Regions from separate parts of the Candidatus Mycolicibacterium alkanivorans genome, predicted to be linked through region 2. Evidence: predicted binding sites of a transcription regulator. Region 2 holds the regulator's gene; the other holds the start of a gene.
What was found. Region 2 encodes LexA, which represses DNA repair genes until DNA is damaged. Its sites were predicted from a motif close to CGAACANNTGTTCG; they were not measured.

Region 1: K9U37_RS14860 (HNH endonuclease signature motif containing protein) is a predicted target of LexA. The motif match lies at 12,763-12,776, and genes of this name have one in related genera.

The regions. Positions count from the first base shown of each region.
Region 1 covers NZ_JAIVFL010000001.1:3,037,406-3,052,833, reverse strand. Annotated here, with positions in the region: gene K9U37_RS14920 (bifunctional 3,4-dihydroxy-2-butanone-4-phosphate synthase/GTP cyclohydrolase II) at 1-1,181, shown strand, start outside; gene ribH (6,7-dimethyl-8-ribityllumazine synthase) at 1,216-1,692, shown strand; gene K9U37_RS14910 (PH domain-containing protein) at 1,689-2,153, shown strand; gene K9U37_RS14905 (GNAT family N-acetyltransferase) at 2,140-2,682, opposite strand; gene uvrC (excinuclease ABC subunit UvrC) at 2,742-4,739, shown strand; gene rapZ (RNase adapter RapZ) at 4,736-5,656, shown strand; gene yvcK (uridine diphosphate-N-acetylglucosamine-binding protein YvcK) at 5,671-6,729, shown strand; gene whiA (DNA-binding protein WhiA) at 6,726-7,703, shown strand; gene gap (type I glyceraldehyde-3-phosphate dehydrogenase) at 7,986-9,008, shown strand; gene K9U37_RS14875 (phosphoglycerate kinase) at 9,014-10,228, shown strand; gene tpiA (triose-phosphate isomerase) at 10,236-11,021, shown strand; gene secG (preprotein translocase subunit SecG) at 11,052-11,285, shown strand; gene K9U37_RS14860 (HNH endonuclease signature motif containing protein) at 11,367-12,749, opposite strand; gene ppc (phosphoenolpyruvate carboxylase) at 13,054-15,428, shown strand, end outside.
Region 2 covers NZ_JAIVFL010000001.1:3,236,657-3,252,084, forward strand. Annotated here, with positions in the region: gene sthA (Si-specific NAD(P)(+) transhydrogenase) at 1-1,324, shown strand, start outside; gene K9U37_RS15875 (proteasome assembly chaperone family protein) at 1,523-2,497, shown strand; gene K9U37_RS15880 (alpha/beta fold hydrolase) at 2,530-3,552, shown strand; gene K9U37_RS15885 (PhzF family protein) at 3,589-4,275, shown strand; gene nrdR (transcriptional regulator NrdR) at 4,282-4,746, opposite strand; gene K9U37_RS15895 (LysM peptidoglycan-binding domain-containing protein) at 4,850-5,311, opposite strand; gene lexA (transcriptional repressor LexA) at 5,525-6,202, shown strand; gene K9U37_RS15905 (sunset domain-containing protein) at 6,230-8,233, opposite strand; gene K9U37_RS15910 (acyl-CoA dehydrogenase family protein) at 8,425-9,585, opposite strand; gene hflX (GTPase HflX) at 9,706-11,115, opposite strand; gene dapF (diaminopimelate epimerase) at 11,179-12,048, opposite strand; gene miaA (tRNA (adenosine(37)-N6)-dimethylallyltransferase MiaA) at 12,109-13,035, opposite strand; gene K9U37_RS15930 (class III extradiol ring-cleavage dioxygenase family protein) at 13,032-13,718, opposite strand; gene K9U37_RS15935 (DMT family transporter) at 13,744-14,622, opposite strand; gene K9U37_RS15940 (DUF349 domain-containing protein) at 14,837-15,428, shown strand, end outside.

The sequences.
Region 1 (15,428 bases), 200 kb from region 2:
ACCTGATCTTCGCCGCCGAGAAGGCGACGCCGGAGTTGGTCGCGTTCATGGTGCGCTACACCTCGGGTTACCTGTGCGTGCCACTGGACGGCGAGATCTGCGACCGGCTGGGCCTGCTGCCGATGTATGCGGTGAACCAGGACAAGCACGGCACCGCATACACCGTCACCGTCGACGCGAAAAATGGTGTCGGAACCGGCATTTCGGCATCCGACCGAGCGACGACGATGCGTCTGCTTGCCGATCCGTCCAGTGCCGCCGAGGATTTCACCAAGCCCGGGCACGTGGTCCCGCTGCGCGCGAAGGATGGTGGCGTGCTGCGCCGCCCCGGCCACACCGAGGCCGCCGTCGACCTGGCCAGGATGGCCGGCCTGCAGCCGGCCGGCGCCATCTGCGAGATCGTCAGCCAGAAGGACGAGGGCGCGATGGCCCAGACCGACGAGCTGCGGGTGTTCGCCGACGAGCACGACCTGGCGCTGATCTCCATCGCCGACCTCATCGAGTGGCGCCGCAAGCACGAGAAGCACATCGAGCGCATCGCCGAGGCCCGCATCCCGACTCGGTACGGCGAGTTCCGTGCGGTCGGCTACAGCAGCATCTACGAAGAGGTCGAGCACGTTGCCCTGGTGCGCGGCGACATCGCCGGCCCCGAGAACGACGGCCACGATGTGTTGGTACGCGTGCACTCCGAATGCCTGACCGGCGATGTATTCGGCTCGCGGCGCTGCGACTGCGGCCCGCAGCTCGACACCGCGCTGGCGATGGTGGCCCGCGAAGGCCGCGGCATCGTGCTCTACATGCGCGGACACGAGGGCCGCGGCATCGGCCTGATGCACAAGTTGCAGGCCTACCAGTTGCAGGACGCGGGTGCCGATACCGTGGACGCGAACCTGGAGCTGGGGCTGCCCGCAGACGCCCGCGACTACGGCATCGGCGCGCAGATCCTGGTCGATCTCGGCGTGCGGTCGATGCGTCTGCTGACCAACAACCCGGCCAAGCGCGTCGGGCTGGACGGCTACGGACTGCACATCATCGAGCGGGTGCCGCTGCCCGTGCGCGCCAACGCCGAGAACATCCGCTACCTGACGACCAAGCGGGACCGGATGGGCCACGACCTGACCGGGCTCGATGACTACAACGAGGCGGTGCGACTCCCCGGAGATCTCGGCGGGGCCCTGTGAGTGCAGCCGGCCGCGACGCTCGCGGAGCGGGCGCATGAGCGGGGGTGACGGCGTCCCGGAACTTCCGGAGATGGACGCCTCGGAGCTGTCGCTGGCGATCGTGGCCAGCACCTGGCACGCCAAGATCTGCAACGCCCTTCTCGACGGCGCCCGCCGGGTGGCCGAGGACTCCGGGATCGCCAGTCCGACCGTGGTCAGGGTGCTCGGCGCCATCGAAATCCCGGTAGTCGCACAGGAACTCGCCCGTACACACGACGCCGTCGTTGCGCTCGGTGTGGTGATCCGCGGCCAGACACCGCATTTCGACTACGTGTGCGACGCCGTCACCCAGGGCCTGACCCGAGTCTCGCTGGACGCCTCGACACCGGTGGCCAACGGGGTGCTGACCACCAACACCGAGGAGCAGGCGCTCGACCGGGCCGGGCTGCCCGGCTCGGCCGAGGACAAGGGCGCACAGGCTGCGGCCGCCGCGCTATCGACCGCACTGACGCTGCGCCATCTCAGGGCATGAGCGGACCCAAAGGGGACTGGGACGTCGTGCTGCGGCCCCGGCTGACCCCGATCTTCGCCTGCGTCTCCGCGTTCGTCCTCGCCACGGCGGGGATCGTCGTCGGATTCCTGCTCAACCTCAGGTACACCGGGGCGATCATCCAGCCCGCCGACCAGGTGGCGGTCGCGACCCTGGGCGTCATCATCGCTGCGGCCATCCTGCTGCTGGCGCTGCCGCGCGTCCGGGTGGGCCCGGCCGGTATCGCGGTACGCAACGTGGTTCTCGAACGCCTGGTCCCGTGGAACGAGGTCGTCGACGTCTCGTTCCCAGAGGGCTCCCGGTGGGCGCGGGTGGACATCGCCGACCACGAGTACATTCCGGTGCTGGCCATCCAGTCGGTGGACGGTGAGCGCGCCATCGAGGCAATGGACACGCTGCGCTCTTTGATGGCCAAGTATCGGCCCGACCTCAGCCGAGGCTGAGCCGCATCGGCACCTCTGCCGTGCCGGGCCCGGGTACCTCGACGAACCCGAAACCTTCGTAGAGCGACCGGGCGATGCGGTTGTCCGGTGCCATCCGCAACGTCACCGTGCGAACGCCGCCGCGGCGTGCCCAGTCCAGGGCGGCGCCGACGAGTCGGCGGGCCAGGCCACGGCCGCGAACCCGCGGATCGATCCACAGCGAGTACAGGTAGACGTTATCGGGACTCTCCCGATGGGCGGCCACCAGTCCGGCCGGCCAGGCGGCTCCGGTGTCCGACGTCGCCGGCCAGGCGGCTCCGGTGTCCGACGTCGCCGGCCAGGCGGCTCCGGTGACGAACAGCGCGAACTGCGCGTGATCGCGCAGTCGCTGTTGCCAGCTGGTCGCCGAGAACCGGGATTCGGTCAGGTATTGCTCGTCGGCGGTGCCGAACGCGTCGGACAGCGCCCGTAACCGGAGGTGAGCGAACTGCTCCCAATCCGACTCGGTGAGGCGGGTCACGCGCGCCTGCGGGCTGCCGGTGCTGGGCACGTCGTCACGGTAGCGGCTGCCGGGCCGGAGCGTCCGACCCCGGTATTAACCTGAAGATCGTGCCCGATCCCGCGACGTACCGCCCGGCGCCCGGATCGATTCCCGTCGAGCCGGGCGTCTACCGATTCCGGGATCCACACGGCCGGGTCATCTACGTCGGCAAGGCCAAGAGCCTGCGCAGCCGGCTGACGTCCTACTTCGCCGACCTGTCCAACCTGCACCCGCGCACCCGCCAGATGGTCACCACCGCCGCGAAGGTGGAATGGACGGTGGTCAACACCGAGGTCGAGGCGCTGCAGCTGGAATACAACTGGATCAAGGAGTTCGATCCGCGGTTCAACGTCCGCTACCGCGACGACAAGTCCTACCCGGTGCTGGCGGTCACCCTCAACGAGGAGTATCCGCGGCTGTTCGTCTACCGCGGCCCGCGGCGCAAGGGGGTCCGCTATTTCGGCCCGTACTCGCACGCCTGGGCCATCCGCGAAACCCTCGACCTGCTCACTCGGGTGTTCCCGGCCCGCACCTGTTCGGCCGGAGTGTTCAAGCGGCACAGCCAGATCGGACGGCCGTGCCTGCTGGGCTACATCGACAAGTGTTCGGCGCCGTGCGTCGCGCGGGTCAGCGCCGAAGAGCACCGCAAGATCGTCGGAGACTTCTGCGACTTCCTGTCCGGGAAGACCGACCGGTTCGCCCGCGAGCTCGAACACCAGATGAACGCCGCGGCAGCCGAACTCGACTTCGAGCGTGCCGCGCGGCTGCGCGACGACATCGGTGCGCTCAAGCGCGCACTGGAGAAGCAGGCCGTGGTGCTCGGCGACGGCACCGATGCCGACGTCGTGGCCTTCGCCGACGACGAGCTCGAAGCCGCCGTCCAGGTCTTCCACGTCCGCGGCGGCCGGGTCCGCGGACAACGCGGCTGGGTGGTCGAGAAGCCTGGCGACCCTGGTGAATCTGCCGAAGCGCAGCTCGTCGAGCAGTTCCTCACCCAGTTCTACGGTGATCAGGCCGAATTAGGTTCGGCTGCAGATGAATCCACCAATCCGGTACCGCGGGAGGTGCTCGTGCCGTGCCTGCCGGCCAACTCCGAGGAGCTGGCCAGCTGGCTGTCCGGGCTGCGCGGATCCCGGGTGGCGCTACGGGTGCCGCAGCGCGGGGACAAGAAGGCGTTGGCCGAGACCGTGCACCGCAACGCACAAGAGGCGCTGCAGCAGCACAAGCTCAAGCGCGCCGGTGACTTCACCGCGAGATCGGCTGCGCTGCAGAACATTCAGGAGTCCCTCGGCCTGGCCGAGGCGCCGCTGCGCATCGAATGCGTCGACATCAGTCACGTGCAGGGCACCGATGTGGTGGCCTCGCTGGTGGTGTTCGAGGACGGGCTGCCGCGCAAGTCCGACTACCGGCACTTCGCCATCCGGGAGGCCGCCGGTGAAGGTCGTTCCGACGACGTCGCCTCCATCGCCGAGGTGACCCGCCGGCGCTTCCTGCGCCACGTGCACGACCAGCAGGACCCGGACCAGATGACCGCGGAAGGCAAGTCGCGCAAGTTCGCCTACCCGCCCAACCTCTACGTCGTCGACGGCGGCGCCCCCCAGGTCAACGCCGCCCAGGCCGTACTCGACGAACTGGGTGTCGACGACGTCGCGGTGATCGGGCTGGCCAAGAGGCTGGAGGAGGTATGGGTGCCCGCCGAGCCGGATCCGCTGATCCTGCCCCGCAACAGTGAGGGTCTGTACCTGCTGCAGCGGGTGCGTGACGAGGCGCACCGGTTCGCGATCTCCTACCACCGCAGCAAACGCTCCAAACGGATGACGGCCTCGGCGCTGGACTCGGTGCGGGGCCTGGGGGAGGCCCGGCGCAAGGCGCTGGTCACCCACTTCGGGTCGCTGGCCCGGCTGCGGCAGGCCGGCGTCGAGGAGATCACCCAGGTGCCCGGGATCGGGGTAGCGACGGCCGCCGCGGTGCTGGAAGCGCTAGGGGGGTCGGCGGATTCGGTGGGATCGGCTGCGCAGGGCGACGCGGTCGGCGATGATCAGAGTGCTCAGCAGGTATCCCGATGACCGATCACACCACAGGCGAAGACGTGCAGACCCAGACGGTGGGCGAACCCGAATCGGGTATCGACGTGGTGTTGGTGACCGGGCTGTCCGGAGCCGGCCGCGGCACCGCGGCCAAGGTGCTCGAGGACCTCGGCTGGTATGTGGCGGACAACCTGCCGCCGGAGCTCATTGCCCGGATGGTCGACCTGGGGCTGGCGGCGGGCTCGCGCATCACCCGGCTGGCCGTCGTGATGGATGTGCGCTCCCGCGGTTTCACCGGCGACCTGGATTGGGTACGCAACGAACTCGCGACCCGCAACATCCACCCGCGGGTGCTGTTCATGGAGGCCTCCGACGACATCCTGGTGCGCCGCTACGAGAACAACCGACGCAGTCATCCGTTGCAGGGCAACCAAACACTGGCCGAGGGCATCGCGGCAGAGCGGGCGATGCTCGCCCCCGTGCGGGCGTCGGCCGACCTCGTCATCGACACCTCTACGCTGTCGGTGCGCGCCCTGCGGGAGAGCATCGAGCGCGCGTTCGGCGGCGAGACGGTGGCCCAGACCAGCGTCACTGTCGAATCGTTCGGTTTCAAGTACGGCCTGCCGATGGACGCCGACATGGTGATGGATGTGCGGTTCCTGCCCAACCCGCACTGGGTCGACGAGCTGCGCCCGCATACCGGGCAGCATCCGGCCGTCCGTGACTACGTGCTGAGCCAACCCGGGGCCGGCGAGTTCCTGCAGACCTACCATCAGCTGCTGAAGCTCGTCGTCGACGGGTACAGCCGGGAGGGGAAGCGTTACATGACCGTGGCCATCGGCTGCACCGGCGGCAAGCACCGCAGTGTTGCGCTGGCCGAGGCGCTGGCCGCGCTGCTCGACGGCAACAAGCAACTCTCGGTGCGGGTGCTGCATCGGGATCTGGGCCGCGAATGACGGCGACCGGGGAGATCAGCCCACGGATCGTCGCGCTCGGCGGCGGCCACGGCCTGTACGCGACGCTATCCGCGGCCCGCCGGCTGACCCCGCATGTCACCGCGGTGGTCACCGTCGCCGACGACGGCGGCTCCTCGGGGCGGCTGCGCAGCGAGCTCGACGTCGTGCCGCCCGGTGACCTGCGAATGGCGTTGGCGGCCTTGGCATCCGACAGTCCACACGGCCGGCTCTGGGCGACCATCATCCAGCACCGGTTCGGCGGCAGCGGCGCGCTGGCGGGTCATCCGATCGGCAACTTGATCCTGGCCGGCCTCAATGAGGTACTCGCAGATCCGGTCGCCGCACTCGACGAACTGGGCCGCGTCCTCGGCGTCAAGGGCAGGGTTCTGCCGATGTGCCCGATCGCCCTGCAGATCGAGGCCGACGTGGCCGGGCTGGAGAGCGATCCGCGGATGAGCCGGGTGATCAGCGGCCAGGTGGCGGTCGCGACCACTCCGGGCAAGGTTCGCCGGGTGCGGCTGCTGCCCGGCGATCCGCCGGCCACCCGGCAGGCCGTCGACGTCATCATGTCCGCGGACCTGGTCGTCCTCGGGCCGGGCTCGTGGTTCACCAGCGTCATCCCGCACGTTCTGGTGCCGGGCCTGGCGGCCGCGCTGAAGGCGACCACCGCGCGGCGGGCCCTGGTGCTGAATCTGGCCGCCGAGCCGGGCGAGACGGCCGGGTTCTCGGCGGAGCGTCACCTGCACGTCCTAGCCCAGCATGCGCCCGATTTCTCGGTGCACGAGATCGTCGTGGACGCCGCTCGGGTGCCGTCGGATCGGGAGCGTGATCAACTTCGTCGTACGGCCAGCCTGTTGGAAGCGTCAGTGCAGTTTGCCGACGTGTCCAGACCTGGTACACCTTTACATGACCCGACGAAGTTGGCCGCAGCGCTCGACGGTGTGCGCACACGGGGAGCGGTTCATCCGCCACCTGCCGCTCCGACCGCTGCCTCGATGGAGGCAGGTGCAATGCGACGGGGGGACGGGGTGGAGGGACCGAGAGGACCGAGAGGTGACGACCCGTGGCGATGACTGCCGAGGTGAAGGACGAACTGAGCCGGCTGGTGGTCAACTCCGCGAGTGCGCGCCGGGCGGAGGTGGCATCGCTCCTGCGGTTCGCCGGAGGTCTGCATATCGTGTCCGGCCGTGTAATTGTCGAAGCCGAGGTGGATCTGGGCATCATCGCCCGTCGGCTTCGCCAGGACATCTACGACCTCTATGGCTACAACGCCGTGGTGCACGTGCTGTCGGCCAGCGGGATCCGCAAGAGCACCCGCTATCTGGTCCGGGTCGCCAAGGACGGTGAGGCGCTGGCGCGCCAGACCGGCCTGCTCGACCTGCGTGGCCGCCCGGTGCGCGGCCTGCCCGCTCAGGTGGTCGGCGGGAGCGTCGGCGATGCCGAGGCCGCCTGGCGCGGAGCGTTTCTGGCGCATGGTTCGCTGTCCGAGCCGGGCCGCTCGTCGGCGCTCGAAATCAGTTGTCCCGGACCGGAAGCGGCGCTGGCTCTGGTCGGAGCCGCCCGCCGGCTGGGCGTGAGTGCCAAGGCGCGTGAGGTGCGCAGCACCGACCGGGTGGTGGTACGCGACGGCGAGGCCATCGGCGCGTTGCTGACCCGGATGGGTGCCCAGGACACCCGGCTGGCCTGGGAGGAGCGGCGGATGCGCCGCGAAGTGCGGGCCACCGCAAACCGGCTGGCGAACTTCGACGACGCCAACCTGCGCCGGTCGGCGCGTGCTGCGGTGGCTGCCGCCGCCCGGGTCGAGCGCGCCCTGGAGATCATGGCCGACACGGTGCCCGAGCACCTGGCCGCAGCGGGCAGGTTGCGCGTCGAGCACCGGCAGGCCTCACTGGAGGAGCTCGGTCGGCTGGCTGACCCGCCGATGACGAAAGATGCTGTGGCAGGACGTATTCGGCGCCTGCTGTCGATGGCTGATCGTAAGGCCAAGCAGGACGGTATCCCGGACACCGAGTCCGCTGTCACGCCGGACCTGCTCGATGACGCCTAGGCGTTGCTCGACCCGTCACCTGGTCGAGTCGTCCTGCGCGGCATCACCACGGAGAAGATCGCGATCGCGGTGCCCCGCCACCGATCCCGCACTGCTGGCCCGCATCAAGGTCGCACCGGCTCACTCGAGCAGAACGGAACTTTGCCGACGATCCATCCGGCGGCGCCCGGACGGGATCGCCCCGGCTCAACCACAGCGAGATCTGACGCGACCGGTCGCGCACGCCGATCGCGTCGCCACTAGGCTGACGCCGAGTACCCGAAGCAACTCAAGGAGACAGACGTGACGATCCGGGTTGGCGTTAACGGCTTCGGCCGCATCGGACGCAACTTCTACCGGGCCCTGGCCATCCAGCAGGCCGAGGGCAAGGCCAACGACATCGAGATCGTGGCGGTCAACGACCTCACCGACAACGCCACTCTCGCGCACCTGCTGAAGTTCGACTCGATCCTCGGCCGCCTGCCCGAGGACGTCACGCTCGAGGGCGAGGACACCATCGTCATCGGCAGCACCAAGATCAAGGCGCTCGAGGTGAAAGAGGGGCCCGCGGCTCTTCCCTGGGGCGACCTGGGCGTCGACGTGGTCGTCGAGTCCACCGGCATCTTCACCGCCGCCGGCAAGGCCAAGGGCCACCTGGACGCAGGCGCGAAGAAGGTCATCATCTCCGCGCCGGCCACCGACGAGGACATCACGATCGTGATGGGCGTCAACGACGACAAGTACGACGGCAGCCAGAACATCATCTCCAACGCCTCGTGCACCACGAACTGCCTCGGCCCGTTCGCCAAGGTGCTCAACGACGAGTTCGGCATCGTCACGGGTCTGATGACCACCGTGCACGCCTACACCCAGGACCAGAATCTGCAGGACGGCCCGCACAAGGACCTGCGTCGCGCCCGTGCCGCCGCGCTCAACATCGTGCCCACATCGACCGGAGCCGCCAAGGCCATCGGCCTGGTGCTCCCCGAATTGAAGGGCAAGCTCGACGGTTTCGCGCTGCGCGTGCCGATCCCCACCGGCTCGTGCACCGACCTGACCGTGGAGCTGAGCAAAGAGGCCAGCGCCGCCGACATCAACGCCGCGATGAAGGCGGCCGCTGAGGGCAAGCTCAAGGGCATCTTGAAGTACTACGACGCCCCGATCGTGTCCACCGACATCGTCACCGACCCGCACAGCTCGATCTTCGACGCCGGCCTGACCAAGGTCATCGGCAATCAGGCCAAGGCCGTGTCGTGGTACGACAACGAGTGGGGCTACTCCAACCGGCTCGTCGACCTGGTCGGCCTGGTCGGCAAGTCGCTGTAACGGCGATGGCGGTCAAGTCTCTCGCCGACCTGCTGGATGAGGGTGTGGAAGGTCGGGGTGTCCTGGTGCGCTCCGACCTCAACGTCCCGCTCGACGACGGCGCCATCACCGACCCGGGTCGCATCATCGCCTCGGTGCCGACGCTCAAGGCGCTCGCCGACGCCGGCGCCAAGGTCGTGGTGACCGCGCACCTGGGCCGGCCCAAGGGCGGCCCAGACCCGAAGTTCTCGCTGGCGCCGGTCGCGGCCGCCCTGGGCGAGAAGCTGGGCCGGCACGTGCAGCTGGCCAGTGATGTAGTCGGCACCGACGCACTGGCGCGGGCCGAGGGTCTGACCGACGGTGACGTCCTGTTGCTGGAGAACATCCGTTTCGACCCGCGGGAGACCAGTAAGGACGACGGCGAGCGGCTGGCCTTGGCGAAGGCTCTGGTCGAGTTGGTCGGCGACGACGGGGCATTCGTCTCCGACGGCTTCGGCGTGGTGCACCGCAAGCAGGCCTCGGTGTACGACGTGGCCACGCTGCTGCCGCACTACGCAGGCACGCTGGTGGCCACCGAGGTCAAGGTGCTCGAGCAGTTGACCAACGCCGGCGAGCGGCCGTATGCGGTGGTGCTCGGCGGGTCGAAGGTGTCCGACAAGCTGGCCGTCATCGAGAACCTGGCGGCCAAGGCGGACAGCCTGATCATCGGCGGCGGCATGTGCTTTACCTTCCTTGCCGCGCAAGGACTTTCGGTGGGCACCTCGCTGCTGCAGGAGGAGATGATCGACACCTGCCGCCAGCTGCTGGAGACCTACGGCGACGTGATCCACCTGCCGGTCGACGTCGTGGTGGCGGAGAAGTTCGCCGCGGACTCGGCGCCGGAGACGGTGGCCGCCGACCAGATCCCGGCCGACAAGATGGGCCTGGACATCGGGCCGGAGTCGGTCAAGCGATTCACCACGCTGCTGTCCAATGCGCGCACGATCTTCTGGAACGGACCGATGGGCGTCTTCGAGTTCCCGGCGTTCGCGGCGGGAACCAAGGGTGTTGCCGAGGCCATCGTCGGCGCCACCGCCAAGGGTGCGTTCAGCGTGGTCGGCGGCGGTGACTCGGCGGCCGCGGTGCGGACGCTGGGTCTGCCCGAGGACGGTTTCTCGCACATCTCCACCGGCGGCGGCGCATCGCTGGAATACCTCGAGGGCAAAGTCCTGCCCGGTATAGAAATCCTCAGTCGTACTTAGGAGTCGTGTGTCCCGCAAACCGCTGATCGCGGGCAACTGGAAGATGAACCTCAACCACTTCGAGGCCATCGCCCTTGTCCAGAAGATCGCGTTCTCGCTGCCCGACAAGTATTTCGACAAGGTCGACGTCACCGTCATCCCGCCGTTCACCGACCTGCGCAGCGTGCAGACCCTGGTGGACGGCGACAAGCTCCGGCTGACCTACGGCGCGCAGGACCTCTCCCCGCACGACTCCGGCGCCTACACCGGTGACATCAGCGGTGCGTTCCTGGCCAAGCTGGGCTGCACGTTTGCCGTGGTGGGGCACTCGGAGCGCAGGACCTACCACCACGAGGACGACGCCCTGGTCGCGGCCAAGGCCGGCGCGGCCTTCCGGCACGGTCTGATCCCGATCGTCTGCATCGGCGAGCACCTCGACCTCCGCGAGGCCGGCAACCACGTGGAGCACAACGTCACCCAGCTGCGCGGCTCGCTGGCCGGCCTGACCAAAGAGCAGCTGACCGACGTGGTCATCGCCTACGAGCCCGTGTGGGCCATCGGCACCGGCCGGGTGGCCGGCGCCGCCGACGCCCAGGAGGTGTGTGGCGCGCTCCGCGCGGAGCTGGCCAGTCTGGCGTCTCCGCAGATCGCGGCCGGCATCCGGGTGCTGTACGGCGGTTCGGTCAACGCCAAGAACGTCGGCGAGATCGTCGCCCAGGAGGATGTCGACGGCGCCCTGGTCGGCGGTGCGTCGCTGGATGGCGAGCAGTTCGCCATCCTCTCGGCGATCGCCGCAGGCGGGCCGCTGCCGTAACCAGGCCGCGGACCCGGTATTCTGGCTGTCATGGTTTTGACCCTGCAGATCATCCTGGTGGTCACCAGCGTCCTGGTGGTCCTGTTGGTGCTGCTGCACCGCGCCAAGGGTGGCGGCCTGTCGACCCTGTTCGGCGGCGGCGTGCAGTCCAGCCTGTCCGGGTCGACCGTGGTGGAGAAGAACCTCGACCGCCTGACGCTGTTCGTCGCCGGCATCTGGGTGGTGTCCATCATCGGCATGGCACTGCAGATCAAGTTTTCCTGACCACCGGAAGCCAGCGCCCTTCGTAGACCGGTGCCCAGCACCGCTGCTCGGGGCCCGCGGCCCTGCCGATCCTGCCCCACCTCACCCGCCGTCGTCCTCGTCGTCGAGTAATCGCTTGGGATGATGGACCTCGTTGACCCGTGGCGGTCCGGCGCCGTCCGACCAGGCGATCCGCCCGTCTTCGGTGACGGTCGTCGTGTAGGTGCCGTCGGAAGCGGCGGCGTGGTCGCAGCCGCAGGCGAAATACAGGTTGTCGGCGTCGGTGGGGCCGCCGGCACTCCAGTCCCGGGCATGGTGGACTTCGCAGTCGTAGCCCCGGACAAAGCAGTTCGGTTTGGTGCAGCCGCCGTCGCGGGTGTGGCAGATGATCCGGTGGTCAGCGGTCGCGAGGCGCTTGCTGCGGCCGAGGTACAGCGGTCGCTCGGAATGGTCCTCGAAGACCGCGAGGTAATGGACGGCCTCACTGGCCATCCGGATCAGATCGCGCATTGGCAGGCGGCCCGTGCCACCGGTGCGGGCCGGCGGCGGCATCGGCACGGCTGGGTCACCGAGCGCCCGAGCGGCCTGTTCCAGTTCGGCCAGTGTCGTCGTCACAACCACCGTCACGGGTGCGCCGCGGTGCTGGCCGAGCCCACCGGAGGCGATCGCGGTCTTGCACGCGATTGTGAGCGCGTCGTGGCAGCGCTGCTCGGGGCTTCGGGCGTCGCGCTGGTCGCCGTCGGGTTGATGGCGACCGGGGCGTACCGCGGCGGTGACCGCCTCCAAACAGGAGCGGGCTTCCGGGTCCAGCCAGCCGGACAGGCGGCTCATGCCGTCGGGTCCCTGCCGTCCCAGCATCAACCCGCGCCGCCGGGCCCGGTCCTCGTCGCTGAAGTTGCCGTCGGGATTCAGACAGTCGGCAAGGACCCCGCCGACGGCGGCGACGAACTGCGAATCCTGTTCTCGGGCATGGCGAACCAATGTCCGTTCGGCCTTCTGCTTGTCGGCGGCGCAGACCGCGGCCGGCAGCGCGTCGAGCGCGCGGCAGACCGCGGCGATGTGGTCCTCGCCGACCTCGCCGGCCGCCACCGCGCCGGCGAGGTCGGGAAGTTCGGGCGCAACCGGCGGCCCGGTCAGCGATCGTCGCGGGCGGATTCGCGCCGCCACCCGGAACCGTCGCCTGACCTCCCCGGCGGTCAGCCGCAGCCGGGACGCCAGCACGTCGCGCACCTTGATGCCCGCGGGCAGCCGCGGATCGTCCGGCCCGTCGACCGGGGCGGCGATCTCACCGAACATTCGGTAGGACAGTCCGCGGTTGGTCCGCTGCTGCTTCTCCAGCCGGTCGGCGATCTCGATGCGAAAAGCGTTGCCCACCAGATCGGTACACGTCGAGCGCAGGCGGTCGTACGCGGTATCGATCGCATCGAGCTCCGCCCGAACCACGGCGTGTGCCGCCTCGGCGGTCAGCGGCTCGGTGAAGGTCATGAGCCCACGCTATCGAACAAACATTCGACAGGCTATGGTCGAGAACCGCCCTGTGGATGAACGGCGATCTGTGGATAGCGGCCGAACTCAGACAGCCGCGGTGGCGCGCTCCAGATCGAGGAGCTGCTCACCACGTCCACAGCTCCCAGCGGTTGACGCCGCGGTCGGCGGGCATGGATCGGCTCCCTTGGTCGATGTCGGGCCGGACTCGAAGGACTGTGGATGCCTCAGGGCGCCGCAGGGAAACCCGCGGGTACGCCATCCTCGTCGTGCGGGCTGCCCGATACCCACCGATACTGGAGACATGGCTGAGCTCTCCGACGTGACGCTGGCACCGTTCGGCGCCGTCCGCCGCACCCAGGTGGGGCGCGAGGCCACCGAGCCGATGCGGGAGGACATCAGGCTGCTGGGCACGATCCTTGGCGACACGGTGCGCGAGCAGAACGGCGAGCAGGTCTTCGACCTCGTCGAACGGGCCCGGGTCGAGTCGTTCCGGGTCCGGCGCTCGGAGATCGACCGCGCCGAGATGGCCCGGATGTTCGACGGCATCGACATCCATCAGGCGATCCCGGTGATCCGCGCCTTCACCCACTTCGCGCTGCTGGCCAACGTCGCCGAGGACATCCACCGTGAGCGCAGGCGCGCTGCCCATGTCGCCGCGGGTGAACCGCCGCAGGACAGCACACTGGCCGCCACCTACCACAAGCTGGACGCCGCGGAGATCGACGCCGATACCGTGGCCGACGCCCTGCGCGGTGCCCTGGTGTCGCCGGTGATCACCGCCCATCCCACCGAGACCCGCCGCCGCACGGTGTTCGACACCCAGCACCGCATCACGCAGCTCATGCGGCTGCGCCTGCACGGGCAGAACGAAACCGAGGACGGCCGTTCGGTCGAGACCGAGCTGCGCCGGCAGATCCTGACGCTGTGGCAGACGGCGCTGATCAGGTTGTCCCGCTTGAAGATTCAAGACGAGATCGAAGTGGGTCTGCGCTACTACCCGGCGGCCTTCTTCGAGGTGATCCCGAAGGTCAACGCCGAGGTGCGCGACGCACTGCGGTCCCGCTGGCCCGGGACCGACGTGCTGGCGGAGCCGATCCTGCGGCCGGGATCGTGGATCGGCGGTGACCGCGACGGCAACCCGAACGTCACCGCCGACGTGGTCCGACTGGCCACCGGGAGCGCCGCATACACCGCGCTGGCGCACTACTTCGCCGCGCTGACCAAGCTCGAGCGGGAGCTCTCGATGTCGGCCCGGTTGGTCAGGACCACACCTGAGCTGATCGACCTGGCAGATCCGTGCGACGAGCCGGCCCGCGCCGACGAGCCGTATCGCCGGGCGCTGCGGGTGGTGCACGGCAGGCTGACCGCCACCGCGGCTGAGATTTTGGACCGCAGGCCCGAACACGTCCTCGAGATCGGTATGGCGCCGTACGCTGCCCCCGACGAACTGCTGGCCGACCTCGACGTCATCGACACATCGTTGCGTGCCAACGGCAGCGCGCTGCTCGCCGACGACCGGCTGGCCCGGCTGCGCGACGCCGTGGACGTGTTCGGCTTCCACCTGAGCGGGCTGGACATGCGGCAGAACTCCGACGTGCACGAGGAGGTGGTCGCCGAACTGCTGGCCTGGGCCGGTGTGCATCCGGACTACGCGGGGCTGCCGGAGCCCGAGCGAGTGGAGGTCCTGGTGGCCGAACTGTCCACCCGCCGGCCGCTGATCCGCGACGACGCCGAACTCTCGGAGCTCGCCCGCAAGGAACTCGACATCGTGTTCGCGGCAGCGCGGGCAGTCCGGGTGTTCGGGCCGCAGGCGGTGCCCAACTACATCATCTCGATGTGCCAGTCGGTGTCGGACCTGCTTGAAGCCGCGATCCTGCTGAAAGAAGCTGGGCTGCTAGATGTTTCGGGTGGCGACGGGTACGCACCGATCGGTATCGTGCCGTTGTTCGAGACGATCGACGACCTACAGCGCGGCTCGTCGATCCTGGAGTCCGTCTTGGACCTGCCGGTCTACCGGGCGATGGTGCACGCCCGCGGGGAGAGCCAGGAAGTCATGCTCGGCTACTCCGACTCCAACAAGGACGGCGGGTACCTGGCCGCCAATTGGGCTCTGTACCGAGCCGAGCTCGACCTGGTGGAGTCAGCCCGCAAGACCGGTATCCGGCTGCGCCTTTTCCACGGCCGCGGCGGGACGGTCGGCCGCGGCGGCGGCCCCAGTTACGACGCGATCCTGGCCCAGCCACCCGGTGCGGTGAACGGATCACTGCGGCTGACCGAACAGGGCGAGGTGATCGCGGCCAAGTACGCCGAGCCGCGGATCGCCCACCGAAACCTCGAAACCCTGTTGGCGGCGACGCTGGAGTCCACCCTGCTCGACGTCGAGGGTCTCGGTGATGCGGCAGGACCGGCCTACGAGGTGCTCGATGACCTCGCCGCCCGCGCCCAGCGCGCCTACGCCGAATTGGTCCACGAGACACCGGGTTTCGTGGACTACTTCACGGCCTCCACTCCGGTCAGCGAGATCGGCTCGCTGAACATCGGCAGCCGGCCCGCCTCCCGCAAGCCCACCACCTCGATCTCGGACCTGCGTGCGATCCCGTGGGTGCTGGCCTGGAGCCAGTCGCGGGTGATGCTGCCCGGCTGGTACGGCACCGGCACCGCCTTCGAGGAGTGGAT
Region 2 (15,428 bases):
GGCCATCATCGAGCGGGGTCGCATGCTCGGCGGCGTCTGCGTCAACACCGGCACCATCCCGTCGAAGACACTGCGCGAGGCCGTCCTCTACCTGACCGGCATGAGCCAGCGCGAGCTCTACGGCGCCAGCTACCGGGTCAAGGAGAAGATCACTCCCGCCGACCTGCTGGCCCGCACCCAGCACGTCATCGGCAAGGAAGTCGACGTGGTGCGAAACCAGTTGATGCGCAACGGGGTCGAACTCTACGAAGGCCACGGCCGGTTCCGCGACGAGCACACCATCCAGGTCGAGGACCCCACCCGCGCCGAACGCATCACGGTCAGCGGCCGCTATGTCATCATCGCCACCGGCACCACCCCGGCACGGCCGCCCGGAGTCGAGTTCGACGAGAACCGGGTGCTGGACTCCGACGGCATCCTCGACCTGAAGTCCATCCCCGGCTCGATGGTCGTCGTCGGCGCCGGCGTCATCGGCATCGAGTACGCCTCGATGTTCGCCGCGCTGGGCACCAAGGTCACCGTGGTGGAAAAACGTGATTCGATGCTGGAGTTCTGCGACCCCGAGATCGTCGAAGCGCTGCGCTTCCACCTGCGCGACCTCGCAGTGACCTTCCGCTTCGGCGAGGAGGTGACCGCCGTCGACGTCGGCTCGGCGGGCACGGTCACCACCCTGGCCAGTGGCAAGCAGATCCCGGCCGAGACCGTCATGTACTCGGCGGGCCGCCAGGGCCAGACCGCCCACCTCGACCTGACCAACGCCGGCTTGGAAGCCGACAACCGAGGCCGAATCTTCGTCGACGACAAGACTTTCCAGACCAAGGTCGACCACATCTACGCTGTCGGCGACGTGATCGGCTTCCCCGCGCTGGCCGCGACCTCGATGGAACAGGGCCGGCTGGCCGCCTACCACGCCTTCGGCGAGCCCACGGCCGGCATGACCGTCCTGCAGCCGATCGGCATCTACTCGATTCCCGAGGTCTCCTATGTCGGCGCCACCGAGGTGGACCTGACCAAGGACTCCATCCCCTATGAGGTCGGGGTGTCCCGCTACCGCGAGCTGGCCCGCGGCCAGATCGCCGGCGACTCCTACGGCATGCTCAAGCTGCTGGTGTCCACCGAGGACCTCAGGCTGCTCGGCGTCCACATCTTCGGCACCGCGGCCACCGAACTGGTGCACATCGGGCAGGCCGTGATGGGCTGCGGCGGCACCGTCGAATACCTGGTCGACGCGGTCTTCAACTACCCCACGTTCTCGGAGGCCTACAAGGTCGCCGCACTGGACGTGATGAATAAGTTGCGGGCGCTGAGCCAGTTCCGCCGTTAACCGCCGATCACGCAGATGATCTCGTGACCCCTGATCCACCGGGCGCTCGACAGCCGCTGGCTGGGGGAACGGTCGGGAGTCCGGCTGCGTTGACCAACACGGGTGCCGACGGTGGCACCGCCCCGATTCTGAGACACTAGGTGTCACGGTACAAGGGCGGCGACGAGCTATCCGGGCACCGAGAAGGAGGCGGAAGCGATGGAAGACGAGCAGGCACAGAACTATCACCCCGAACACCCCGGGATGTACGAGCTGGAGTTTCCGGCACCTCAGCTATCGTCGTCCGACGGCCGGGGACCGGTGCTGATCCACGCCCTGGAGGGATTCTCTGACGCCGGGCACGCCGTCCGCCTGGCCGCCGAGCACCTCAGGAACACCCTGGACACCGAACTGGTGGCCTCCTTCGCCATCGACGAACTGCTCGACTACCGCTCGCGCCGGCCGCCGATGACCTTCAAGACCGACCACTTCACCCACTACGAAGACCCGCAACTGAACCTCTACGCCCTGCACGACAGCCTCGGTACGCCGTTCCTGCTGCTGGCGGGCCTGGAGCCGGACCTGAAATGGGAGCGGTTCGTCACCGCGGTGCGGCTGCTGGCCGAACGGCTCGGCGTGCGCCAGACCATCGGGCTGGGCACCATGCCGATGGCGGTGCCGCACACCCGGCCGGTGACGATGACCGCCCACTCGAACAACCGGGAGCTCATCTCCGACCATCAGCCGTGGGTGGGCGAGGTGCAAGTGCCGGCCAGCGTGTCCAATCTGCTGGAGTACCGGATGGCCCAGCACGGGCACGAGGTGCTCGGGTTCACCGCGCACGTGCCGCACTACCTGGCCCAGACCGACTACCCGGCCGCCGCCGAAGCGCTGCTCGAGCAAGTCGCCAAGACGGCTTCGCTGGCGTTTCCGCTGCGCGCGCTGACCGATGCCGGGGCCACGATCCGGACCAAGATCGACGAGCAGGTCGACGCGAGTCCCGAAGTCGCTCGGGTGGTGAGCGCACTGGAGCGACAGTACGATGCATTCGTTGCCGCTCAGGAGAACCGGTCGTTGCTGGCCCGCGACGAGGAACTCCCCAGCGGCGAGGAATTGGCCGGGGAGTTCGAGCGGTTCCTGGCCGAGCATGCCGACGACTTCAAAGATGGTCCCAGCGGCGACGGCGAGACCTGACGGAGTCCACCGCGCCGACGACAAGGTTGGACATGACGCAGCGAAAGCCCAATCTGCAGGCGGTGCGAGAGGTGACTCCGACGCTGCATTTCCGGACCATCCACGGTTATCGCCGGGCGTTTCGCGTCGCCGGTTCAGGTCCAGTGCTGTTGCTGATCCACGGGATCGGCGACAACTCGACGACCTGGCACCCGGTGCACAGCAAGCTGGCCCAACGGTTCACCGTGATCGCACCGGACCTGCTGGGGCACGGCCAGTCCGACAAACCGCGGGCCGACTACTCGGTGGCGGCCTACGCCAACGGCATGCGCGATATGCTGAGCGTGCTCGACGTCGACAGGGTGACCGTGGTCGGCCATTCACTCGGTGGCGGAGTGGCCATGCAATTCGCCTACCAGTTCCCGCAGCTCGTGGAGCGGCTCATCCTGATCGGGGCAGGGGGCGTCACCAAGGACGTCAACGTCGCGCTGCGGTTCGCTTCGCTGCCGCTGGGCGGTGAGGCGCTGGCGCTGCTGCGGCTGCCGATGGTGTTGCCTGCGCTGCAGGTGGCCGGACAGGCGTTGGGTGCCCTGTTCGGATCCACCGGCCTGGGCCGGGACATCCCCGATGCGCTGCGGATCCTCACCGACCTACCCGAACCCACCGCGTCCTCGGCGTTCACCCGCACGCTGCGCTCGGTGGTGGACTGGCGCGGCCAGGTGGTCACCATGCTCGACCGATGTTATCTGACCGAATCCGTTCCTGTGCAATTGATTTGGGGCGAACAGGACGCCGTGATCCCGGTCAGCCACGCCCTGATGGCGCACTCCGCCATGCCCGGCTCGCAGCTGGAGATCTTCGCCCGCTCCGGGCACTTCCCGTTCCACGACGACCCCGACCGTTTCGTCGAGGTCGTCGAACGATTCATCGGTTCCACCGCCCCGGCCGAATACGACCAGGCCGCGCTGCGCGAACTCCTGCGCACCGGGATCCGCGAGCGTTCGGTCACCGGCTCGCTCGACACCCGGGTGGCAGTGCTCGATGCGATGGATACCGACGAACGCAGCGCCACCTGAGCCCTGCCGCCGCGCCAGCTGTCGTAGAGTCGGGGCATGACCGTCGACGTGAGCGTCTTGCGGGTGTTCACCGATGCCGAGGGCAACTTCGGCAACCCACTCGGAGTGGTCGACGCCGCGGCCGTGCCCGCCGGTGAGCGACAACGCCTGGCCACCGAATTGGGTTACAGCGAGACGATATTCATCGACCTGCCGGAGCCGGGGTCGACCACCGCGCACGCGCGAATCTTCACCCCAGCCGTCGAGCTGCCCTTCGCCGGTCACCCGACGTTGGGCGCCGCCTGGTGGCTGCGGCAGCGGGGCACACCGATCCACACCCTGCAGGTGCCCGCGGGCATCGTGCAGATCAGTGAAGACGGACCGCTCACCGTCATCCGGGCGCGCGCGGAGTGGTCTCCGGAGTTCGTCATCCAGGACCTGTCCTCGGTCGACGAGCTGCTGGCCGCCGATCCGGCCGCCTATCCCGACGACGTCTACCACTACCTGTGGGCGTGGCTGGACCGCGACCGCGGCCACATCCGCTCCCGGATGTTCGCCAACGAACTCGGCGTTCCCGAGGACGAGGCCACTGGTTCGGCCGCGGCGCGGATGACCGACTACCTCAGCCGCGACTTGACGATCACTCAGGGCAGGGGGTCGCAGCTCTACACGAGGTGGAGTCCAGAGGGGTGGGTGGGTGTCGCCGGTCGGGTGGTCAGCGACGGAGTACGCCACGTCGGCTGATCGGCGTCAGCCCGATGTCCCGACCCTGCGGTGGGCGCGCAGCGCCTCGATCTCACGCTCGAAGTCCTCGGCGGAGCTGAACGACCGATACACCGAGGCGAACCGAAGATAGGCGACCTCGTCGAGCTCGCGCAGCGGACCGAGGATGGCCAGGCCCACCTCGTGGCTGGGAATCTCCGGCGAACCCGCGGCCCGTACCGTGTCCTCGACCTGTTGGGCGAGCAGATTGAGCGCGTCGTCGTCGACCTGACGGCCCTGACACGCCCGGCGCACGCCAGTGATCACCTTTTCCCGGCTGAACGGCTCGGTGACACCGCTGCGCTTCACGACGGCCAGCACCGCGGTCTCCACGGTGGTGAACCGCCGCCCGCATTCGGGGCAGGATCTGCGGCGACGAATCGCCTGGCCTTCATCGGTCTCGCGGGAGTCGACCACGCGGGAGTCCGGGTGCCGGCAGAACGGACAGTGCATGACCGCTCCTTCGCCGCCGGTACAGCCCGATGTTGTGAACCACCCAGAGCCTACCTGCGCCGTCCACCGGCCCGCCGTGTCGCCGTCCATGGCCGGGGCGCGATCAGCCGATCGGTGCGATCAGCGTCTGACCGGCGTCCAGCGACGCCGAATCGAGCTTGTTGAGGTCGCGGATACGCTGCACCACCTGGCTGACCGGCGCGTCCGGAGCCGCCCGCGCCGCGACCTGCTCCAGGGACTCCCCGGCCTGGACCTGCACGACGGCGAGCTGATCGGGAATCTGTGCCGGGGCCACCGCGCCGGAACTGAAGTGCGCCAACGAACCGAGCCACAGGGTGATCAGCGCCGCCAGACCGGCCAGGGCGATGGTCACCGCCGTGCTGACCGGCCTGCGGCTGTGCACGGCCTGCGACACCGGGACGCCGGTGCCGCGATAGCGCATCGGCGCCGCAGCGGGGCGCGATGGGCCGGGGCGCGATGAGCCGGGGCGCTGGCGGGCCGGGGTCCGGCTCGGCCGGAAACCCGACGGCCACGAAACCACCTGCCGATCGTCGATGACTGTCACGTCCGCTCCTTCCGTCGAGGCGCCCGCTGTTCGTTCTTGTGTTCGAATTCTACTCGATCATGTGTTCGATACTCGAACATGCGAGCGAGCGTGTCGGAAGAATAGAGCGGCTCACCGACAAGTTTTCGCGGAGCGCGATCAGGCCGGCGACGCGATGCGACACGCTCGAACAAATGTTTGATTCTCGTCGGCAGTGCGACTACATTCGGCGCCATGAGCGACCGCACTGAGACAACTCCCGACTCCGGACTGACCGAGCGGCAGCGCACCATCCTCGACGTCATTCGCGCCTCGGTCACCACCCGTGGCTATCCCCCGAGCATCCGTGAGATCGGCGATGCCGTCGGCCTCACCTCGACGTCGTCGGTGGCCCACCAGTTGCGCACGCTGGAGCGAAAGGGTTATCTGCGCCGCGACCCGAACCGGCCCCGCGCGGTCGACGTGCGTGGTGCCGACGACCGCGCGGCCCCCGCTGCCCCCGCGGCAACCGAGGTCGCCGGCTCCGACGCGCTGCCGGAACCCACCTTCGTCCCGGTCCTCGGCCGGATCGCGGCAGGCGGCCCCATTCTGGCCGAAGAGGTCGTCACCGACGTCTTCCCGCTACCGCGCGAACTCGTCGGTGAAGGCTCGCTGTTCCTGCTCAAGGTTGTGGGCGAGTCCATGATCGACGCGGCGATCTGTGACGGCGACTGGGTCGTCATCCGCCAGCAGAACGTCGCCGAGAACGGCGACATCGTGGCGGCGATGATCGACGGCGAGGCCACCGTGAAGACCTTCAAGCGCGCGGGCGGCCAGGTCTGGCTGATGCCGCACAATCCGGCGTTCGACCCGATTCCCGGAAACGACGCCGCCATCTTGGGCAAGGTCGTCACCGTCATCCGCAAGGTCTAGCCGGGACTCCGTCCCTGCCGACCGCGACTACTCGGCTTTGATAAAGCCGTTCGCCTGCGCGAGTTCCTCACTGGCGAACCACACTTCGGGAACGGTGTGGTCGTAGAGGGCGCAATCCGGGGTGTAGTAGAGACCCGAATGCGTGTTGGCTTTGATGACGTAGCCTTCGGGTGCCTGATACGGATCGGCCAGTGGCAAGTGGATCGCCGGCTTGGCCGCACCGTGCTGTTCCTCGTCCCCGGATTCCACAACCTCCGCGGGCCGGGCATAGTCTTCCGGCTCGACCGTGACGTCCTCGGCAGCGCGACGGCGGCGCGGCGTGCCGAGCTCGCCCATGTTGAGCCTCCACATCGACTGTGACTCTTCGAGATTCACTGCGGCGTGGCGACCGGTATCGCTGGGCTCCTCGTCGACCTCCTCGACTTCGGCGTACTCCTCATGTTCGACGAACTCCGCGGGAACCTCGACCAGCTCCGGTGCCGTCTCGGGCTCGGGCTCGGAGGGAATGCGGGTCGGCGTGGTGTCGATGGAATCCTGGTCGCCATCGAGAACGTCCTCGGGACCCGGCATCGTCTTGGTCGTCGCGTCGGGTGCCGACCTGCCGTAGCCCGACGACTGCGGTACCTGAACCCGACCACCGTCCGCCCAGTGGTCGTCATCGTCGTAATCCTCGTCATCGAGGTGCGCGGCACGCCGGCGCTGCAGCCGCATCAGGCCGAGCGCGATTACGCTGACCAACAGCAGCGCCGGGATGATCACCAGCAGCCACCACCAGTGCCAGTTGAGCCCCTTGCCGGACTTTCCCGGCGCGGAGGGACCCGGTGTGCCGGCGGGCACCTCGATGCCCGACAGCTGCCCGGCCAGCTCGGCCGGCTTGGTGCTGAATGTGTTGGCGGCCGTGTTGAACGAGATCTCGCCACCACTGAAGGTCTGGGTGACGGTGTCGCCGTCGGTCTTCTGTTCGCCGGTGGGCACCCCGAGTTTCCCGGTGGCTCCGCCGAGCTTGCCCCACGCGGCGTTGATGGCGCCGCGCACAACGATGGCGCCTGTGTCGGGCGTCCAGAAGATCACCGGTTTGTCCGGCGCGCTGAAGGCGCTGACCCGGCTGTTGGCGGCGCCGCCGTCGGCCTCGGTCCCGATCGGCAGGCCCAGATCGCTCTTCGGGCCGCCCAGTGAGTCGTACTTGGACAGGATCGCGCCGGTCGCGGCGTGCGCACCGGTGGCCGGCGAGTAGAAAATCTTGCCGCCCGAGTAGTCCTGCGCGGCGCCGTTGTCGCCGACGGTGTACTGGGCGCCCTGCCGCGCACCGAGCGGACCGGCAAGGCCGCCCGCGGCACGCCAGGCCTGATTGATGGCCGTGGTGGCATCCGACGGGACCTCGACGCCGGCGAGGTTGGCGGCTAGGTCCGGCGGGTCGGTGGTGAACACCTTGGTGGCGTTGTTGTACGACACCGTGCCGCCGGAGAACTTCTGGCTGACGACGTCGCCGTCGTAGGTCTCGTCGCCGGTGGGCGCGCCGAGGGTTCCGCCGGAGCCGCCGAGCTCGTCCCACGCGGCGTTGATGGCGCCACGCACCACCCACGCACCGGTGTCGGGCGTCCAGAAGATGGCCGGCTTGTCACTGGCGCTGAACGTGCTGACCCGGCTGCTCGGTCCGAGCAGGCCCGTCACCTCGTCGATGGTGGGGAATCCCAGATCGCTGTCAGCCGGGCCGCCGAGCGCCTGGTACTTGTCCAGGATCGCGCCGTCGATCAGGTGGGCGCCGGTGCCCGCGGTGAAGAAGATCTTCCCGCTGGAGAAATTCTGGGCGAACCCGTCGCCGACCTGGTACACGTCGCCGTCCCTGCCACCCACCGGCGAGCCGTCGCCGCCGGCGGCTTGCCAGGCCTGGTTGATGGCATCGTTTGCCGCGTCGCTCTCCGGTGTCGCCACCGCCGCGGGGGCCACGAGTACCGCTGCCGCCGCCGTCGCGAACACGCCGAGCGCTATTCGCCCGGTGCCTCTACTGAGACGACTTCCAAGCCAGGTCATGCACGCTCCCCGCCGTTCCGGTCAAGATGCCTCTAGTTATAGTCCGTGTCAACTCTGCGTCAGCAGAACACGACACGCGGCAATATCCGCGAAACGGCGCGCGGAAACGCCCGAATCGACGGAAAACTGGTATCGAAACCCTGTTTTCCGGCTCGGGGACGCGCCAGGGGGCCAAAGCCCGCCGGCCCGGGCTAGACGCCCAGGCTGCGGCCGATGATCTCCTTCATGATCTCGGTCGTCCCGCCGTAGATGGTCTGCACGCGGGCATCCAGGTAAGCCCGGGCCACGGTGTATTCGCGCATGTAGCCGTAACCGCCGTGCAGCTGCAGGCAGCGGTCGATGAGCCGGACCTGGGCCTCGGTGGTGTACCACTTGGCCATCGCGGCCTGCTCGGCGGTCAGCTTCTCGTCGAGGTGCAGCCGGATGAACTCGTCGACCATGATCCGCATCGCGGTGGCCTCGGTGGCCAGCTCGGCCAGCAGGAACCGGCTGTTCTGGAACGAGCCGATCGGCTTGCCGAACGCCTTGCGCTCCTTGGTGTACTGGATCGTCTCGTCCAGCACGGCCTCCATCGCGGCCGCGGCCATGATGGCGATCGAGATCCGCTCCTGCGGCAGGTTCTGCATCAAGTAAATGAAGCCCTGGCCCTCCTCGCCGAGCAGGTTCTCCACCGGCACCGTGACATCGGTGAACGACAGCTCTGCGGTGTCCTGCGCGTCGAGGCCGATCTTGTCGAGATGACGGCCGCGCTCGAAGCCCTCCATGCCGCGCTCGACGGCCAGCAGCGAGAAGCCCAGGGCGCCCTTGTCGGGGTCGGTCTGCGCGACGACGATGACGAGGTCGGAGTTGATGCCGTTGGTGATGAACGTCTTCGAGCCGTTGAGGATGTAGTGGTCACCCTGCTTGATCGCGCGGGTTTTGATGCCCTGTAGGTCACTGCCGGTGCCGGGCTCGGTCATGGCGATGGCGGTGATCAGCTCGCCGGTGCAGAACTTGGACAGCCAGCGCTGCTTCTGCTCCTCGTTGGTCAGCCTGAGCAGATACGGCGCGACGACGTCGTTGTGCAGCGAGAAGCCCAGGCCGCTGTAGCGGCCCGCGACCGTCTCCTCGGCGACGATGGTGTTGTAGCGGAAGTCGGGGTTGCCGCCGCCGCCGTGCTCCTCGGGCACGGCCATGCCCAGGAAGCCCTGCTTGCCGGCCTCGAGCCAGACCCCGCGGTCGACGATCTTCTGTTTCTCCCACTGGTCGTGGTACGGGGCAACGTGCCGCTCGAGGAACGCCCGGTACGACTCCCGGAACAGGTCGTGCTCCGGCTCGAACAACGTCCGCTCGTACTTGATGGCGCTGCTCATGAATAGACCCTCCAGGAATCGCTCCGCTCTTCTTGCGACGAGAATAGACCGACCGGGTGGTTGGTTGGATGATGGGGCCGTGACGTCGCACGACAGTTCACACGTTATTGATTTGCCGGGCTAAGTCGCGTACTGACGCAGGCCGGCGGCCAGCGCGGCGGGCACCCGTGCCTTGAGGCGGGTGCCGGCCTCGGTGTGCTCGGTCGCATCGACGTGACCCACCTCGTGCAGGCGCGCGACGAGGTCGCCCCGGTCGTAGGGGATCGTCACGTCCACGGCGATCTCGCGGGGCTCGACAAGTTCGCCGAGCCGGCTGCGCAGCCGGTCGAGCCCGTCACCGGTATGCGCCGAGACGAATACCGCGCCGGGCAGTGCGCGGCGCAACTGGGCCAGGGTCAGGTCGGCGGCGGCGTCGATCTTGTTGACTACCAACAACTCCGGCGCGGGTGCGGCGTGATGCTCGTTCTGCACCTCGCGGATGACCTGGCGTACCGCCTCGATCTGGGCCATGGGGTTGACGTCGGACCCGTCGACCACGTGCACCAGCAGGTCGGCGTCGACGACTTCCTCCAGTGTGGAGCGGAAGGCCTCGACGAGCTGGGTCGGCAGATGACGCACGAAGCCGACGGTGTCGGTGAGCACGAACTGCCTGCCGTCCTCGAATTCGCCGCGACGGGTGGTGGGTTCGAGGGTGGCGAACAGCGCGTTCTGCACCAGCACCCCGGCGCCGGTCAGCGCGTTGAGCAGGCTGGACTTGCCGGCGTTGGTGTAGCCGACGATCGCGATCGACGGCACGTCGCTGTGCAGCCGCCGGCTGCGCTGGGTGTCGCGAATCTGCTTCATGTCCTTGATTTCGCGGCGCAGCTTGGACATTCGCTCGCGAATGCGGCGACGGTCGGTCTCGATCTTGGTCTCGCCCGGGCCGCGCAGGCCCACCCCGCCGCCGCTGCCGCCGGCGCGGCCACCGGCCTGCCGGGACATCGATTCGCCCCAGCCGCGCAGCCGCGGCAGCATGTACTCCATCTGGGCCAGCGCCACCTGCGCCTTGCCCTCGCGGCTGGAGGCGTGCTGGGCGAAGATGTCCAGGATCAGCGCGGTGCGGTCGATGACCTTGACCTTGACCACCTTCTCCAGCGCGGTCAGCTGCGCGGGACTCAGCTCGCCGTCGCAGATGACGGTGTCGGCGCCGGTGGCGATGACGATCTGGCGCAATTCCTGGGCCTTGCCCGAGCCGATGTAGGTGCTCGGGTCCGGTCTGTCGCGGCGCTGGATCATGCCTTCGAGCACCTCGGAGCCAGCCGTCTCGGCCAATGCGGCCAGCTCGGCCAGGCTGGCGTCGGCGTCGGCGACGCTGCCCTCGGTCCATACGCCGACCAGCACGACGCGCTCGAGCCGGAGCTGGCGGTACTCGACCTCGGAGACGTCGGCGAGTTCGGTGGACAGTCCGGCGACGCGCCGCAGCGCGGCACGGTCCTCCAGTGCGAGTTCGCCGGTGCTGGGTTCGGGGGTTCTCGAATCAGGTTCAGTCATAAGTGGTACTGATGGTGTCACGCACGGACAACGCCGCGCATTCGAATAACGTGCCCCCAGCAGTCAGTGTCGGGCCGCCCACCATGTGTCGGCGATCTCGCCGTGGGCCACCAGCACCGAGGGGCCGCGCAGGAAGCTGGTGGTGTCGCTGATCTCCACGCTGACCCGGCCGCCCGGGATCCGCACGGCAAGGGTGCCGGTCGAGGCGCCGAGGTGGGCCAGTGCGGCCACCGCGGCGGCGACTGTGCCGGTGCCGCAAGACCGGGTCTCACCGACGCCGCGTTCGTGCACCCGCATCGACACCACACCCTCGACGGGCTCGGTGAGGATCTCGACGTTGACGCCCCCGGGGAACTGGCCACGGTCGAACCCCACCGGCGCGGCGACGTCGAGGGCGGCCAGCGCCGTCTCGGTGAGGCCGGGAACCAGGCACGCCAGGTGGGGGTTGCCGACGTCGACGCCGACGCCGCTGAACTGCCGTCCGCCGACGGTGGCGGTCCCGGTTCCGAGCCGGTTGACCTTTCCCATCTCCACGGTGACCTCCGCGTCGACGGCGTCGGCGCGGTGCACGACCACCGGACGTGGCCCGGCCAGCGACCCGACCACGAACTCGTCGCGGTGCTCGAGTCCACTGGCCCGCAGGTAGTGGGCGAACACCCGCACGCCGTTGCCGCACATCTGGGCCAACGAGCCGTCGGCGTTGCGGTAGTCCATGTACCAGTCGCCGGCCTCGACACCCTCGGGCAGCCGGTCGAGCACGCCTGCGGCGACTACCGCCCCGGCGGTGGTGACCCGCAGGACGCCGTCGGCACCGAGGCCGCGGCGCCGATCGCACAGCTCGGCCACCGCGGCGGGCGCCAGGTCCAGCTGCGCGTGCAGGTCGGGCAGCACAACGAAGTCGTTCTGCGTGCCGTGCCCCTTGGCGAAAATCATCTGCACCGCTCCTCGATCCCGGCTGCACCGGCATCATCGTCGTCGGCGCGGATCACCTGTTCAGGATACGTGCCGCCACCGTGCGATCACCGCGTCGGCGAGCCCGGGGGAAGACCCGTCGAGCCAGGCGATTCTGTGGTCGCGGCGAAACCAGGACCGCTGGCGGCGCACGTAGCGGCGGGTGCCGATGAATGTCAGCTCGTGTGCCTCGGCCAGTTGTTCGTCGGTGCCGCCAGCATCGAGGGCGGCGATCACCTGTGCGTAGCCGAGCGCGCGGGCGGCGGTGACACCGTCGCGAAGCCCGCAGTCCAGCAGGGAGCTGACCTCGTCGACCAGACCGGCGTCGAACATCGCATCGGTGCGCTGGGCCAGCCGTTCGTCGAGAACCGTTGTGTCCCAATCCAACCCGACGATGACGGTGTCCCAGCGCGGGGCGCCGATCTGCGGGGCCGACGCGGCGAACGGCTGACCGGTCAGCTCGACGACTTCCAGGGCCCGCACGATTCGGCGGCCGTCGGTGGCCAGGATCGCCGCCGCGGCGTTCGGATCGCGGACCGCCAGTTCGGCGTGCAGGGCTGCCACCCCGACCTCGACCAGCCGCTGTTCCCAGCGGGCGCGCACCAGCGGGTCGGTGGCTGGGAAGGCCCAGTCGTCGAGCAGCGACTGGATGTACATCATCGAGCCGCCCACGATGACCGGGACCGCGCCGCGGGCTGCGATGGCCTCGACGTCGGCCACCGCGGCCTGCTGGTAGCGCGCGACGGTCGCCGTCTCGGTGACGTCGAGGACGTCGAGTTGGTGGTGCGGGATACCGCGGCGTTCGTCCGCACTGAGCTTGGCGGTGCCGATGTCCATGCCGCGGTACTGCTGCATGGCGTCGGCGTTCACGATCTCCCCTCCGAGCCGTTCGGCCACCTCCAGCGCGAGCGCAGACTTGCCGGTGCCGGTGGGTCCGATGACCGCGATGGGGCGGGGTCCGGGAGTCACGGCACCCAGAGGCCGACGAAGTAGCCCACGCCATACGGAGCCCCGCGGACCAGCTCCCTGGCCGAGCGGGGGCCGGAGCCGGCCAGCCCGGCCAGCACCTGGTAGGCGACGCGGCCGACGATCCCGTTGGGCAGCGTCGCCAGCGCGGCGGTGTCGCCGGCGGCCAGCGCGTCGTCGAGGGCGGCCTGCACCGGCGCGGCGTCGGGGTCGTACCCACCGGGGGCGGGCGGTGTCAGGGTGTTGGCGCCGTCGGCGACCACCAGGACACCCACCGGGTCGGCCACCTCGTCGAGCTGCGACCGCAGCGCGCGGCCCGTGGCAAGGGCGGCCCCGGCGTCGAGACCCGCCGGATACACCCACACCTCGGCCTGGGCCGACGGGTTGGCCTGACCGCGCAGCCAGCCGGCGAACAGCGCGCACAGCGGCAGCGCGGTGACCGTGGCGGGCGCCTCGCGACCCAGGGCGACCGGGACGTCCACGCCGTAGCCGGCGAAGGTGCCGCGGGTGGACGGCTCGATCACGGCGTCGGCGGCGCCGACACCGATGACGATCCACCGGCCGGGCAGTTCGGCGGCGGCCGCCACCGCGGCGTCGCGGATCCCGGCGACCTCGGCGGCGGCCGTGCCGGCGAGGTCGGGCACCAGGACCGGCGCCGACGGGGTCAATGCGATGGCCGTCAACACGCCCCACACGCTAGCGTCCCGCGCATCAGCCGGACGCCGGTGCGGGCTCCCCCGAGGTCGCCTCACCGCGGGCCAGCTCCACGATCGCCACGACCATCACCACCACGACGAGGCCGAGGCCGACCCAGCCGGACCGGCCGGGTCGCAACATCTCACCCAGGATGGCCAGCCCGAGGATCGAACCGACCACCGGCTCGCTGACCGTCACCGCCGGCAGCGATACGGCCATCGAGCCGGCCCGGAACGCCGACTGTTGCAGCGCCGTCGCCGAGACGGCCACCACCGCCCACGGGTAGAGCTCGGGTGTCTTCAGCAGCGCGAGTATGCCCTCGTCCAGCTGGTCCACCACGCCCTTGGTCAGTACGGCGAACAGGCCCCACAGCGAACCCGCCACCAGTCCCAGCAGCACCGCGGCCACTGGCTTGCCGGCGAAGACACGCGCGCCGAGCAGGCACAGCGCCAGCAATGGACCCAGGGTGGCGATCACCCACATCCACGGCTCGAACCCGGCCCGCGCCTGACCTTTGGACGGGTTGCCCACGGTCACGACCACGGCGACGGCGATGGCCAGCAGCACCGCCCACACCCACTGTGAGCGGGTGATGCGCCGGCCCGCGAAGCGCGCACTCAGCGGTAGCGCGAAGAGCAGCGATGTCACCAGCAGCGCCTGCACCAGCAGGACGGAGCCGAACCCGAGGGCGGCGGCCTGCAGCACGAATCCCCCGGCGGCCACCAGGCTGCCCAGCCACCACTTCTTGTCCCTGAGCAACCGCAGGAACAGGGCGACGTGGCCGACCTGTTCGTCGGTCACGTCGTGGGCCGAGCGCTGCTGGATGACGTCACCGACTGCGAACAACAGCGCCGCGCCGAGGGCCAACAGGGTGGCGATGTCCGACTTGTGCACGACTCGTCTCCTCGGGGTTCGGGGCGTCAGAGTGCCCGCCGACCGGCACCGTATGCAACCCGCAGAGCTCAACCTTGGGGCACACCTGACCGCGACCTGGTTCAATACCTTTCCAGGACGTCCGCCCGATTCCGGCGGACTTCATGCACTACTGGCGCCGCGTTGCGCGGCAGGAGCGCGGGAGCTCCGCGCGGAGGGTTAGGTGAGGCGAGCCATGACGATCGACGAACCGCACACGGGTGAACCGCCACGGCCGGCCCCCCGACCGGGTCCGCCCCGTCCCGTACCGCGGCCCCATCCGCCCGCGACTCCCGTGGTGGGCCCGCCGTCGAGTGACCCGCACCGGTTCGGCCGGGTCGACGACGACGGCACGGTCTGGCTGATCACCTCCTCCGGCGAACGTTCCATCGGCTCGTGGCAGGCCGGCGACGCCGAGGCCGCCTACGCCCACTTCGGCCGGCGCTTCGAAGACCTGGCCACCGAGGTCACCCTGATGGAGACCCGGCTGGCCTCGGGCACCGGCGACGCCCGCAAGATCAAAGCCGCCGCGGCGGCGCTGGCCGAAACCCTGCCAACCGCAAGTGTTCTCGGTGACATCGACGCACTCGCCGACCGGCTGGCGGCCGTCCGCGACCATGTCGAGGAGACCGCCGCGGCCGACCGCGCCCGCCGCGAGGAGCACCGCGCCGCCCAGGCCGCCCGCAAGGAGGCGCTGGCCGCCGAGGCCGAGGAGCTGGCCGCCAACTCCACGCAGTGGAAGTCCGCCGGCGACCGGCTGCGCGCGATTCTCGACGAGTGGCGCACGA